Regions from separate parts of the Alcaligenes sp. SMD-FA genome, predicted to be linked through region 3. Evidence: riboswitches for the same ligand, from Rfam matches in the RefSeq annotation. Region 3 holds a riboswitch; each other region holds the start of a gene.
What was found. A riboswitch is a leader RNA that binds a small molecule or an ion and turns the genes downstream of it on or off. The one in region 3 is predicted to bind thiamine pyrophosphate.

Region 1: it holds a riboswitch for thiamine pyrophosphate, as region 3 does, so the genes downstream of both, thiC (phosphomethylpyrimidine synthase ThiC) here and OKX01_RS07870 (NUDIX hydrolase) in region 3, are expected to answer to the same signal.
Region 2: it holds a riboswitch for thiamine pyrophosphate, as region 3 does, so the genes downstream of both, OKX01_RS08970 (sodium:solute symporter family protein) here and OKX01_RS07870 (NUDIX hydrolase) in region 3, are expected to answer to the same signal.

What each region holds. Positions count from the first base shown of each region.
Region 1 is NZ_CP110108.1:3,438,075-3,442,669, forward strand. Features, by position in the region: gene OKX01_RS15895 (response regulator transcription factor) at 1-150, opposite strand, end outside; gene OKX01_RS15900 (helix-turn-helix domain-containing protein) at 263-637, shown strand; gene OKX01_RS15905 (helix-turn-helix domain-containing protein) at 848-1,225, shown strand; TPP riboswitch at 1,266-1,360, shown strand; gene thiC (phosphomethylpyrimidine synthase ThiC) at 1,416-3,332, shown strand; gene OKX01_RS15915 (OmpA family protein) at 4,453-4,595, opposite strand, start outside.
Region 2 is NZ_CP110108.1:1,933,642-1,938,236, forward strand. Features, by position in the region: gene OKX01_RS08965 (flagellar motor protein MotB) at 1-333, shown strand, start outside; gene OKX01_RS08970 (sodium:solute symporter family protein) at 411-1,850, opposite strand; TPP riboswitch at 1,992-2,099, opposite strand; TPP riboswitch at 2,166-2,263, shown strand; gene OKX01_RS08975 (3-oxoacyl-ACP reductase) at 2,314-3,096, shown strand; gene OKX01_RS08980 (LLM class flavin-dependent oxidoreductase) at 3,093-4,385, shown strand; gene OKX01_RS08985 (SDR family NAD(P)-dependent oxidoreductase) at 4,538-4,595, shown strand, end outside.
Region 3 is NZ_CP110108.1:1,709,499-1,714,093, reverse strand. Features, by position in the region: gene OKX01_RS07885 (cytochrome b) at 1-447, opposite strand, end outside; gene OKX01_RS07880 (hypothetical protein) at 1,006-1,383, shown strand; gene OKX01_RS07875 (tautomerase family protein) at 1,390-1,779, shown strand; TPP riboswitch at 1,825-1,943, shown strand; gene OKX01_RS07870 (NUDIX hydrolase) at 1,988-2,461, shown strand; gene thiD (bifunctional hydroxymethylpyrimidine kinase/phosphomethylpyrimidine kinase) at 2,458-3,264, shown strand; gene hisI (phosphoribosyl-AMP cyclohydrolase) at 3,367-3,831, opposite strand; gene fur (ferric iron uptake transcriptional regulator) at 3,872-4,330, opposite strand; gene OKX01_RS07850 (dihydroorotase) at 4,356-4,595, opposite strand, start outside.

The sequences.
Region 1 (4,595 bases), 1.7 Mb from region 3:
CAATAAAGCCGTTACATCCGGACAAAAAATAAGACGATAACCACGTTCAGCCAGTGCCTGAATTTTTTGTTCTAGTAAATTCCGATCAGGGATAGCCGTGGCCAGGTAGAGCACAACAGGACCGCCAGCAATTTCATTTGCAACCGACATAGTTGAAACCTTAACTATAATGACATCTGATGACTATGTCGGACAGTATAAATCACGACTGTGATTTTTTATCAAAACCATCGTGCTGGCAGTTACATCAACAATCTGTTGTGTGAAACATTTCTCCGAACGCCTTCGCCATGCACGTCAATACCGCGGTCTTTCTCAGGCGGATTTGGCACGTCTATGCGGATTGACTCAAAGCGCCATCTCCAACTACGAAAACGGTACTCGTCGAGATGCCCGCGAAATACTGGAGCTGTCCAGAGCCTTGAATGTCAGCGCGGTATGGCTGCGCAAAGGTGTCGGCCAGATGGAGTTCTTGGACGACAGATATACCTTGTCCGAACCTCAGGAAGGCGCTCCGATTGTCTCCTGGCCGTTCCGTCTGTTCTCCGTCGATGAGGTGGTTGCGCTAGCCGATAGCGAACGGGATTTGCTCGATCGCACTTTGCGTCATTTGCTGGACGGCATGAAAAAGCGCTAGACACTACTCGTTTCTGCCCCCTACCTGCTGTCGCCAAGCGTCGCACTCTACTCAGTGGCTGGTTGTACACACAGCGTGATACCAGACTGCGCCCACACCTATCCTAACCTTCTCTTTGCCTAGCGAAGCAGATGGGGCCGGATCGTTTTATCACATACGGGGTTTTTCTTGAAAACCATCGTGCAGGGCGTTCCATGAACAATCTGTAGTGTGAAACACTTCTCTGATCGCCTCCGTCACGCCCGCCTGCAACGCGGCTTTTCCCAAGCCGAACTGGCCCGCCTGTGTAACCTTAGCCAAAGCGCCATCTCCAATTATGAGAGTGGCACGCGGCGTGACGCGCGCGAGATTCTGGATCTGGCCAAAGCCCTGAACATCAGCGCCCAATGGCTCAAGAACGGGCTGGGCAATATGGAGTTGAGCACAAGCCATGCGGCCACCTTGCAAGACTCCGGCGAAGGCCCGCCCATTGTGACCTGGCCCTTCAACCGCTTTTCCGTGGACGAGATTGTGGCTTTACCCCCCAAAGAACGTGACCATCTGGATCAAACCATCCGTCACCTGCTCAACGGCATGAAAAGAAAATAAGCCTTATACGTCCACAAGCAGCTCTAAAGTACCTATACTTGTCGGCACGCAGGGGTACTCGCCATTTGGCGGGTTGAGATAAACCCTCGTACCAGTACGGATAATGCCGATGCTGGGAGCGTGTGCCACAGGTGCAATGCCTGCACGGCACTTCTTCCTATATCGGCTCCACCATTTCCTTGGAGCTGCAATGACAAGCAAAACCCCTTCTTTTACGGCCACTGCGGCCAGCGTAGACCCGGCTGCGATCCAGCCCTTACCCAACTCCCGAAAGACCTATCAAACCGGCTCACGGCCTGATCTGCGTGTGCCTTTTCGGGAAATCTCTCTGGCTGATACGCCCAGCCACTTTGGCGCCGAGCCAAACCCTCCCTTAAGCGTTTATGACACCAGCGGTCCTTACACAGACCCCTCGGTACAGATCGATATTCGCAAAGGTCTGCCTGCACTGCGCCAAGCCTGGATTAGCGAGCGCAATGACACCGAGTTGATGGCAGGACTCAATAGCCAGTACGGTCAGGCCCGCCAGGCTGATCCGGAGCTGGACACCTTGCGCTTTGAACTGAAGCGTCAACCCCGGCGCAGTACTTCGGGTGCCAATGTCACGCAAATGCATTACGCACGGCGCGGCATCATCACCCCTGAAATGGAGTTTGTGGCGATTCGGGAAAATCTGCGGCGCGAGCAATACATTGAAAGTTTGCGCGCCAGTGGCCCACAAGGTGAAGAGATGGCCCGCCGCCTGACCAAGGTACACCCCGGTCAGGGCTTCGGAGCCAGCTTGCCCACCACGGTAACACCCGAGTTTGTGCGCGATGAGATTGCGCGTGGCCGAGCCATTTTGCCCGCCAATATCAACCACCCGGAAACCGAGCCCATGATTATTGGCCGCAATTTCCTGGTGAAGATCAACGCCAATATCGGTAACTCGGCCCTAGGCTCCACCATTGGCGAAGAGGTCGAGAAAATGACCTGGGCGATTCGCTGGGGTGCAGACACCATCATGGATTTGTCCACGGGCAAGAATATCCATGAGACGCGCGAATGGATTATTCGCAACTCACCCGTTCCGGTGGGCACCGTGCCTATTTACCAGGCACTGGAAAAGGTCGGCGGCATTGCCGAGGATCTGACCTGGGATATTTTCCGCGACACCCTGATTGAGCAAGCCGAGCAAGGTGTGGATTATTTCACCATTCACGCTGGTGTGCGTTTACCCTTCATTCCGATGACAGCCAGTCGCATGACAGGCATTGTGTCGCGTGGTGGTTCCATCATGGCGAAGTGGTGTCTGGCGCATCACCGCGAAAGCTTCCTGTACGAGCATTTCGAGGACATCTGCGAGATCATGAAGCAGTACGACGTGGCTTTCTCACTGGGTGACGGCTTGCGCCCCGGTTCGGGCTATGACGCCAATGATCAGGCGCAATTCGCGGAACTGCGTACCTTGGGCGAGTTGACTCAGGTTGCGTGGAAGCACGATGTTCAGGTCATGATTGAAGGCCCAGGTCATGTGCCTTTGCATCTGATTCCAGAGAACATGCAGTTGCAGCTGGAGCACTGTCATGAGGCCCCCTTCTATACCTTGGGGCCTTTGGCAACCGACATTGCACCGGGCTACGATCACATCACTTCCGGTTTGGGCGCGGCGATGATTGCCTGGCAAGGCACGGCGATGTTGTGCTATGTGACGCCCAAGGAGCATCTGGGCTTGCCGAACAAGAAAGACGTGAAGGACGGCATCATCACGTACAAGATCGCGGCACATGCCGCGGACTTGGCCAAGGGGCATCCTTCGGCGGCATTCCGGGACAATGCCTTGTCCAAGGCGCGCTTTGAATTCCGTTGGGATGATCAGTTCAATCTGGGGCTGGACCCGGATACCGCGCGTGAGTTCCACGACGAGACTTTGCCTAAAGACTCGATGAAAGTGGCGCACTTTTGCTCCATGTGTGGGCCCAAGTTCTGCAGCATGAAGATCTCGCAGGATGTACGTGACTATGCCAAGGCTAACGGCCTAGATGAGCAGTCCGCTGTGGATCAGGGGATGAAGGAGATGTCAGTACAGTTCGTTCAGCAGGGCAGCAAGCTGTATCAGGAGGCTTGAAGCTTTATTGAAGACGAGCCTGGTGTGAACATGATCGTTGTTTGATCAGGCCTTGATGGGTTAAAGCCCTGGGTGGATTTTTTCTGCCTGGGGCTTTTTTTGCGGGGTTCGTTGCTTCATTTGTTGCTTCATTTGTAGGAACGCGAAGCTTGTCAGGCAAAAGAGATCGTTGCAGAAGACGCCAATTGAGCCTAGCTTCAGGGTGTCCGGCCTGAGAGTTTGCCGGTGCTGCGCACCGGTGCCCTTGTCGGAAGATAGCTACGGGCGCATCCTGAACTCACCGGGTACTTGGTCCCCCGGACCAAGTACAAGCGTCCGGCTCAAACAGCAGGATGCTTGCACCCCTACGCTATCTCCCGCCTGCGGCAAACCCTCTAAACCGACCGGACACCCTGAAGCTAGGCTCAACTGGCTCACAATCGTTTTTTTCTGGACAGTTCAAACCGCATGCTTGGATGGCGTATGACACTTTCCTGGCCTGCGTCGAATCTATGACCTCCCACCTCAGGCCTCTCACCTGAGACCTTTAACCTCCGACCTCTCACCTCAGTCCTTTCACCTCCGACGTCAAACGTCAAACCTCAAGCCTCAAACTTCAGATCCGAGATCCCAAATCTCAGACCCTTAATACATGATTGCTTGAATAGCCACGGTATAAGCCCTTGGGGGCGGTGGGGACCCGGAGGGGCGATTCAGAGTACTTGCCGCAGGCGGGGGCATCATCCGGGATGCAAGCACTCTGCTGTTTGAGCGGGACGCTTGTGGTTCGTCCGGGGGACGAACCACCCCGCGAGTTCAGAGTGCGCCCGGATGAGAACCTCGACAAGGGGACCGGTGCGCAGCACCGGCAAGTGCTCAAGCCCCTCCGGGTCCCCACCGCCCCCAAGGGCGTGCTCATTACTGGGTTCTACTCAATAATCAGCCTTACCCCCAAAGCAACGGTGACGCCATCAGCGACAACAGATAAGCGCCAATTGGCAGCTCACAGCTAACAACAAGCAACAAGCAACAAGCAGAGGACCCTGCCCTCAAACTCCATTACTCCCCGATCGAGCACAAAAAAAGCCCGGTTAAAAAACCGGGCCTTTTGTCAGCACGCCTTAAGGCGGCAAGCAGAGACTTACTTCTGCGGAGCGTACAAATACAACTCCACACGGCGGTTCATGGCGCGGCCTTCAGCCGTGGCATTATCGCCAATAGGAGCATTCGGACCACGGCCTTCCACCATCAGACGACCTTGCCCCACACCTTGCTGTGTCAGGT
Region 2 (4,595 bases), 220 kb from region 3:
GATCTGGGCTTGGAGGGCTTGACGGTGCTACGTCAATTGGCTGAAGTATTGCAAAAATCCACCCACCCGATTGTGATTGAAGGCCATACGGATTCGGTGCCCATTCGCAGCTATCGCTACCCTTCCAACTGGGAACTGTCCGGTGCACGTGCGGGCAGTGTGGTGCGTTACATGGAAGCCAATGGCATTGGCAGCCAGCGCCTGAGCGCGGTCGGTTATGCCGATACACGCCCCTTGGGGGACAATGCGACACAGCAAGGACGCGCAACGAATCGACGGGTTGAAATCATTGTGCAAACTCCTCAAATACAGCCTGAAAGTCCCGTCCAATAAGCCTTTACAACAAAACCCCGGTTTGCGACTGACAAACCGGGGTTTTTGTTTTGAACTTGAATCCAGTGTGTTCGGATTTAGTCCAGAACACGTGTGGAGGAGGCCAGGGTGCCCAAATCGAACTTGGGCAGATGGCGACGCAGAGGCATGATTAACACGCTGATCAGCACCGGCACAATGGCGGCCAGCAAGAAGGATTCCAGCAAGTAATCCATCGGGCCATTGGGGCGTGGGAACACGGCCAGACCGGCCACCAGGCCGCCCAGGGTGCTAAGGGTGGCGGTAAAGCCATCGTAGCGGCGGCTATACAAACCAAAGAACACGGGGAAAGCGGCTGCCGAACACAGCAAGTCTGCCAGCAGGAACAGGTACAGCACACTGAAACCTTGCGAGGACGCGTACAGCACAGGGATGGAGCAAACCCAGATCAGGGACCGCGCCAGACTCATCATTTGAGCGGTATTGCGATGGGGCATGATCCGGCCCAGATCCACCGCAATCAGGCTGGAAACAGCACTGATGGCGGTATCGGCACTGCTCATGACCAAGGACAGGCCCAAAGGAATCAGCAGTACCAGAAACCAGACCGGTACGTGCGGCAAAATAACGTTGAACAAGGCGACGGAGCTGTCACCGGTGGAGCCCAGGCCCACAAAGGCCAGACCAAATAAACCCATCAAAAAGATGAAAGGGGCGACAAACAGGCCACCGAGCAAAAAACCGCGACGCATGGACTGCGTGTCTTTGGCGGCATAGATGCGCTGCCAGTTGCCCTGGTGAAACAGGCCGGTCAGCAAGATGGCCACAAAGAAGGTCAGCCCGGCCTTGATACCGACCGGGTCGCCAAGCTCGATCAGGCGCGGCGCCTCCAGCTTCACGCTGTCAAACAATTGCACCGGTCCCCCTACGGCTTGCCAGCCAAACATGATGATCAGAAACAGCATGGGCAGGATTACAAGCATCTGTACCTTGTCGGTAAAGATGGACGCGCGCAGTCCGCCATAAGACGTGTAGATCAGCGTGGCCAGCAGCACAATACTGGCGGTGACCCACAGGGGGATAGGGGCGATCAAGGTAATCATCTTGGACATGGCGGTGATTTCAGCCGTCATGGAGATGAACATGTAAAACAACATGATGAGCAGGGTCAGCGCATACATAGGGCGACCGTAGCGGGCAATGACAAACTCGCTCAGGCTGTGGCCGCGTGGCAGCAGTTCGCGCATGCGTTTGCCCAGCGGAATCATGGCCAGGCGGGGCGACATGGAACCGAGGGCATAGCCGATGACGGCGCTCAATCCTCCCCAGGTGGCAGCCTGCGCGGGTGAGAACAGGATCCATGCGCCCAGCGAAGAAGCCAATAAAGTCAGAATGGTAGCGACGGAACTTTGACTATTGCGAGCCACCACAAAGTCTTCAAGAGAATTTTTGTAGTGGCGGGCGTATAGCACCCCGGCCAGAGCAAAAGCCGCAGAAAAAACGATCAGCCACAGGAGGGTGGCGGTTTGGTCCAGCATGAGATCTCCCCAAAAACCTGTTTGAACAGGCACAAACCGGCCAAGCTGGCGGGATGCCAGGGCAGGGCGCAGAAAAATGGAGGGATTGAAATGGGGCGTGTGAGCTGATGAATGCACCGCACAGACAAGAGCGGGCAGGCTGCCAGGCCGCGTTTCCTTTCCCTTCGCCGGCATGATCCGGATCAGGTTCTAAGGGTTACCGCTTGAATGCGGAGTCTCAGCCCGTTAAGGACTCCCCCAGGAACAGGTTCAAAGAGTAGGAGAGCTTCTTTCAAATGTCAATGATACGGTCTAGGCCAATTTATGCTATGGTCTGGCTGCGGCACGGGGTGTCCTTCTTGGAAAGGGCTGAGATAAAACCCGTCGAACCTGATCCAGCTCATACTGGCGAAGGGATGTCCGAATCCATAGACCTGCGTCTGAACCGGGCCGACATCCTCGCCGAATTCTTGCAAGGAGTCTCATGTCTGTGGAACACGTCTCGGAACTCTCCCAACAACTTGTTCTGGTCACCGGCGGCGCACGCGGCCTGGGGGCTTGCCTGGTACGTGCGTTTGCGCGTCAGGGCGCGAAAGTTGTCATCAATTACCTGAAAAGTGAAGCAGCCGCTCAGGCGCTGGCGGATGAGTTCCCGCAGCAATGTCTGGCCGTGCAAGCGGACGTGACGGATGCGACGGCGGTGCAAGCTTTGTTTGCCAAGGCCCAGGCGCATTTTGGCCAGCCTATCACTACGGTCGTCAATAACGCTTTGCCTGAATTTTCTTTCAACGGCGATGCTCGTCCCCATGCCGATACGCTGACGTGGTCGCAACTGAACCAGCAACTGGAAGGCATTGTGGGCGGTGCCTTGAACACCACACAGGCGGCATTGCCTGGTATGAAGCAAGCGGGCTTTGGTCGCATCATCAATATCGGTACGAACCTGTTCCAGAACCCTGTTGTGCCCTATCACGATTACACGGCCGCCAAGGCGGCGTTGTTGTCCATGACGCGTACCTTGTCGCACGATCTGGGGCCCGATCAGATTACTGTGAACATGATTTCTGGCGGTTTGCTGCGTACAACCGATGCGTCCGCGGCTACGCCCGAGGCCGTGTTTGACTTGATTGCGGCCAGCACACCGTTGCGCCGTGTGACTACGCCTGAGGAGTTCGCCGATGCCGCTTTGTTCTTTGCCGGTCCGTGGGCTCGGGCAGTCACTGGGCAGAATTTGGTGGTGGACGGTGGATTGGTGAAAAACGGATGAGGCAGCTGCACTTCAATTTATTCATTATGGGCTGCGGGCATCACAAAGCAGCCTGGCGTCATCCCGATTCGCAGGTAGAACGCCTCGGCGATGTCCGGTTTTACGAAGAACTGACCCAGATCGCCGAGCGTGGCAAGCTGGACGCCATATTCTTTGCCGATGGCCAATCCAGCGATAACGTGTCTGACGGTCCGCGCTGGTTTTTGGAACCCTTGACCATGATGGCCGCCCTGGCGCGAGCCACCGAGCGTATCGGCCTGATCAGCACCGTTTCCAGCACTTTCTACACGCCTTTTGTGGCAGCGCGCATGTTGTGCTCCCTGGATCATGTGTCCAAGGGACGGATGGGCTGGAACGTGGTGACATCCATGTTTGATTCGGAAGCACGTAATCACGGCTACGAAGCCATGCCCGACCATGCCTGGCGCTATGCACGGGCTGAAGAGTTTGTTGAGACTTCGCTGAAGCTGTTCGACTCCTGGAGCGACAGTGCCTTGGTGATGGACAGGCAGGGCGATTATGCCAAGGTAGATCAGGTGCGTCAGATCCTGCATAAGGGCGATCACTTCCTGGTCGATGGGCCCTTGACCTTGCCGCGCTCACCACAAGGACAGCCTGTTCTGTTTCAGGCCGGTGCCTCTGAGCAGGGCCGGGATTTGGCCGCGCGCAAAGCTGAAGCGATTTATGCCGTGGCGTATGACTTGCCCTCGGCCCAATCCTATTACCGCGACATCAAACGACGCGTGCGGGAAACGGGGCGGGGCGTGGATGTGCCCGTGATGCCAGGCCTGGTGACCTATGTGGGCTCTACCATGGAAGAGGCGCGTCGCAAACAGCAGGAACTGGATGAGCTCTTGCCCGCCGAGACGTCCTTGCGCCAGTTGGGTATGTTCGTCGGTCAGGATTGCATGGGCTGGGAACTGGATGCGCCGGTACCGCCACTGCCTCCTTTGGAGAGCTTCAAGGGCCCCAAAGGGCGTTATGCCACCATGCTGCGCATTGTTGAAATAGAAAAACCAACGGTTCGTCAATTGCTGGGTCGTATTGCTGCCGGTGGTGGTCATTGCACCATGGTCGGAACGCCAGAATCCATTGCTGATCAGATTGAGCAATGGTGGCGCAATGAAGGCGCGGATGGTTTTAACCTGATGCCGCCTTCCTTGCCCAATGGTATTCGAGACTTTGTTGAGCAGGTGATACCTGTTCTGCAAAAACGCGGCCTGTTCCGCCATGATTATGAGCACAGCACTTTGCGTGGACACCTGGGGCTGGAGCGTCCTGCAGCCTGACCTTGGGATGAGAAAAAAGCGGGCATTTCCATCGCTGGATTTGTCCGCTTTTTCCCTAGGGGGAAGGGGCTACGAAGCTCCTGAAGTTTGCTATCCTTAATGCTTTAATTGTCGCCTGCTTAACGAGCAGCGAGCTGTATAGGGATCGCACTATGAAAACCGCCGTTGTCACCGGGGCCTCCTCAGGGTTTGGGGCCGCTCTTGCTCGTA
Region 3 (4,595 bases):
CAAAAAGGCAGTGGCGCCAATATTGAACAACACATCGACCACGGCTTTGAGCTGCTCATTCGGGCTGATCAAGGTCGGCAAGGCCAGACCACCGGGCAGTTCCACCGCCACCCCCGCTGCCGCTCGGGACAGCCAGACAGCAACGGGCAGCAGCACCATCGCCAAGGCCAGGGCTATCGCCACGGAACGGGCCACTATCACCTCTACCGGATTGGGCGAGCCCACCGGCAAGGGATGAAAAGACGTCACCCGCGCCCAGAAACGGTAGATGGAGATCAGGAACAGCAGCGTCCCCAGCAGATTTTGCAACAGCACCAGCCGCGCCTCACCGGGGCTTTGGGCGATGGCCACCTCCAAACCCAGAATGGAAAACAGCAAGGCCGCAATAAGCCAGTGCAACACAATCGTGATGGGCGAGAACCTGAGTCCGTTGTCTCGCAGTTGCATGATTAGCTCCTTGAAAAGGTCATCGAGGACAAGTCCTTTACCGTGCAATACCCAACGTGATACGTCGTGGGCCGCCTACCCAACACGCACAAGCGGCCAGCTTCGGTCATCACCTTGCCTCCTGCTGGTCTGGGCCTGGGTCACGGTGTCCTCAGAGCCTTGACGATAGGCGCAGTTATCAATCAAGTAAAATGATGAATATTGATAAATAAAATCTTTTTTAGTGATCAATGAGCAGATAGTTTTCCTCATGCCCTCACGCGACAGACAGGCAACCCTCATCATCTCAGCCCTCTGGCACTGGCTCCTACCTGCTGGCCGTCTGCAAGTACGCCTAAAGCTCGTCCAGGCAACACTTATAGGGATCGCTTTTTAATCATTATTAATGATCCATAAATTCACTATTCATCATTTTACTTGATCTACTCAGTCTTCTATCTTCCCTATGGATAGCGCCGCTATCTCAACCTCAAACTAGGAGACTGATACCGTGACCCACCCTGCTGCCTATCTCGTTGACTGCACAAATGGCCACATCTTGCCTGGCTTTTGACTTGTATGTTGACAGACGCTCAACGCGACATCATCAAGGCGGCTGTGCCGCTGCTGGCAAGCGACAGTGAAGCCTTGACCACCTATTTTTATGAATTGATACTGCGCGACTCCCCACCGCTGAGTCCCTTGGCCAGCCAGATCACCAACAATCGCGTTGCTCTCCAAATCCAGTCCGAGCGTGCCCCACATGGGGACACTTTCCTGCTGCAAGCCCTACGCGAAGAGCTGAGCGAGAGGATAGCCAGCAACGAGCTTATCGATGAATGGGCCGCCGCTTACCAGCAACTATCAACCTTGCTCATCGAAGCCGAACGCCTGATGTACGACGATATGGCTATCACTCCCGACGGCCTTGCAGACCGCACTTCCTATCAAGAATGACCCACCATGCCACTACTGAAATTTGACCTGATCCAAGGCCGCAGCGACGACGAACTACGCCAGCTACTTGACACCACGCACCAAGCCATGGTGCACGCCTTTGATGTTCCTGCCAGCGACCGCTACCAATGCGTCACCCAGCACCGTCCCGGCGAGCTGGTGCTGGACGACACCGGCCTGGGTTACCCTCGCAGCGACAAAGTAGTGCTGCTGCATATCGTGTCCCGCCCCCGCAGCGAGAGTCAGAAAGTCCAGTTCTACCGTTTGCTGGCAGAGCGACTGGAACAAAACTGTGGCGTATCACCCGATGATCTGATCATCGCTCTGGTCGAGAACAGCGATGCAGACTGGTCCTTCGGGCGTGGGCGAGCGCAGTTTTTGACGGGGGAGTTGTAGGCGAAAGACAGGTATACTCGCCCAGACCGTTTTAACAAGAACGGTCTTTTCACCGAGGGGAGCCTGGCGAGCAGGCTGAGAAACTGCCCGAGCAGATTGCACCGCAGTGACCCGTTGAACCTGATCCGGGTCATGCCGGCGAAGGGACGGGTATGTACCTGCTCGCCGCTTGCTGCCGGATGGCTATCCTTGAGTAGGAGTTGCTATCTTGTCGTCTGACCACTCTCCCGCCCCCGTCGGCCCGGTTGCCGCCACCCTGGCTGCCGTCATCCGTCAAGACCAGATTTTGCTGATACGCCGCGCCAATCGGCCCGATGCCGGACGCTGGGCCTTTCCGGGCGGCAAAATCCGCGCGGGCGAAACCATCATGGCGGCGGCCCATCGGGAATTGGCCGAAGAAACCGGCATACAAGGCCAGGCCTTGCAGGTCTTTGATGCGCTGGATGTGTTTGACCGCGAGCCCAGCACCACACCCTTGGCCTATTCACACTTCATTCTGATTGCTGTGCTGTTTCGCTGGCAGCAAGGTGAGCCGCAGGCAGGCGATGATGCCCTGGACGCACGCTGGTTCAGCAATGCGGAACTGAACAGCCTGGATGTAGCACACAGTTTTGACGTCGTCCGAGTTGCCCGCCAGGCACTGGCATTGGCTGCCACTCAAGATCAAGTAGGCCAAGCATGATTCCGAATGTATTGAGTATTGCGGGCACAGACCCGACCAGCGGCGCTGGTATTCAGGCTGATCTGAAAGCCATGTACGCCTTGGGTGCCTACGGCATGAGCGTAATTACAGCCGTGGTCGCGCAGAACACCCAGGGCGTGCGGCGTTTTGTGGCGCTGGAGCCGGACTTTGTGGCGGACCAGTTGGACGCGGTGTTTGAGGATGTGCGCGTGGATGCCATCAAGATCGGCATGGTCGCCAATGCAGGGATTGCGGAAGCGATTGCAGACCGCCTGCACCATCACGGCCTGGACTGCCCGATTGTGCTGGACCCGGTCATGGTTGCCAAAAGCGGGGACCGTTTGCTCAGCCCCGAAGCCGTCTCCGTGGTGCGCGACAAGCTGCTGCCCATGTGTACCCTGCTCACCCCCAACTTGCCCGAAGCAGGCGATTTGCTGCAAAAACCGGAACCCGCCTCGCTGCAAGAAATGCACAGCACTTTAAAGGAGTTGTGCTTGCTGGGCCCTGAATGGGTGCTGCTCAAGGGCGGCCACCTGGACGGCCCGGACAGTGTGGATCTGTTGCAAGGTCAGGGGCAGAGCCATGTTTTTCAGTCGCCCCGCATCCCGACACGCAACACACATGGCACGGGCTGCTCGCTATCCTCCGCCATTGCGGCCCTGCTACCGGGGCGCAGCGTGCCAACTGCGGTGGGTTTGGGCAAGGAATACCTGAATGGCGCTTTGGCCGCTGCCGACCAATTGCAGATCGGCCTGGGGCAAGGTCCGGTGCATCATTTCCATGCTTTATGGCCTCTCAAGTAAGCTCTCTCCCATTACAACTGATCGCTATGCGATGTTCAGTCTGACTGCCCTGCAGTTTTACGAGTGCGAACAGTCAAGCGGCTCCATTGAATGAAACAAACACTACAGCACAGTGGGATTGGGCACATCCCCATACACTTCTTTGGGATCAAAGGTCTTGGCGGACTCGACAAAGACCAGATCCTGACCTTTGCTATGCTCGGCACCCACCGGCACCTGCCGGTAGAAACAGGAGTAATAGCCCACGTGGCAACTGGCTCCGGAACCGGCTACCCGCACACGTAGCCACACCGCGTCCTGGTCGTCGTCGATACGCATTTCCTCTACCGTCTGCACCAGTCCACTGCTGGCACCTTTATGCCAGAGCATTTGACGCGAGCGGCTCCAGTAATGGGCTTGCCCTGTCTGTATGGTTTTCTCCAGGGCTTCCCGATTCATGTAACCCAACATCAAGACCTCGCCATTGCTAGCGTCTGTCGTGATGCAAGCAATCAAGCCGTGCTCATCAAACTTGGGGGCCAGTTCGTGGCCCTCTTCCACTTGCTCCACCGAGATTCGGCGGCTCATTTGGACTGTCGCATTTTCAGCAGACCTGGTTTCTTGTCCTTCAGTCTTCACGTTTTCTCCTTGTCATCATGGGTTCCGGGCGATATTCGCAATCCGCTTTCAGGCAACGGCCATACAGCACATGGCTATGTTCCAGAACCTGAAAGCCCCGTTCTTGAGCAATCGTTTTTTGTCGCTGCTCAATAGCTTGGTCATGAAACTCCTGCACACGTCCGCAGTCCGTGCAGATCAGGTGATCATGGTGTTCGCCGTCATCCAGCTCATAGAGCGCCCGGCCAGATTCAAAATAAACCTGCTTTAGCAAGCCTGCCTGTTGCAACTGGGTCAACACACGGTAGACCGTCGCCAGGCCGATCTCGCTGCCTTGTCGTATCAATTGGCGATACACATCGTCTGCCGTCAAATGACGAATGCCGGGGGCCTGGAATATCTCAAGAATCTGGATACGGGCTGTGGTCACCTTCAAGCCACGCTCTTTAAGCTCTTTTGAATCCGTCATGGCGCACTCCTGATTGAATGGGCGGCTAAGGGACGTCCAGAAAACGCAGCGGCCTGCCTTGCGCCTGCCGTTCCAAGGCTTCATCACGAACCACACAATGGCCGCGCACAATGGTGTGAATTGGCCAGCCTACAACGGGCATACCGTCGTAGGGAGACCAGCCGCTGACACTGGCAATCCAGTCATTGCGGATACGGCGGCGTGCCTTCAAATCCACAATGCTGAAATCCGCATCAAAGCCCACAGCGATGCGTCCCTTGCCTTC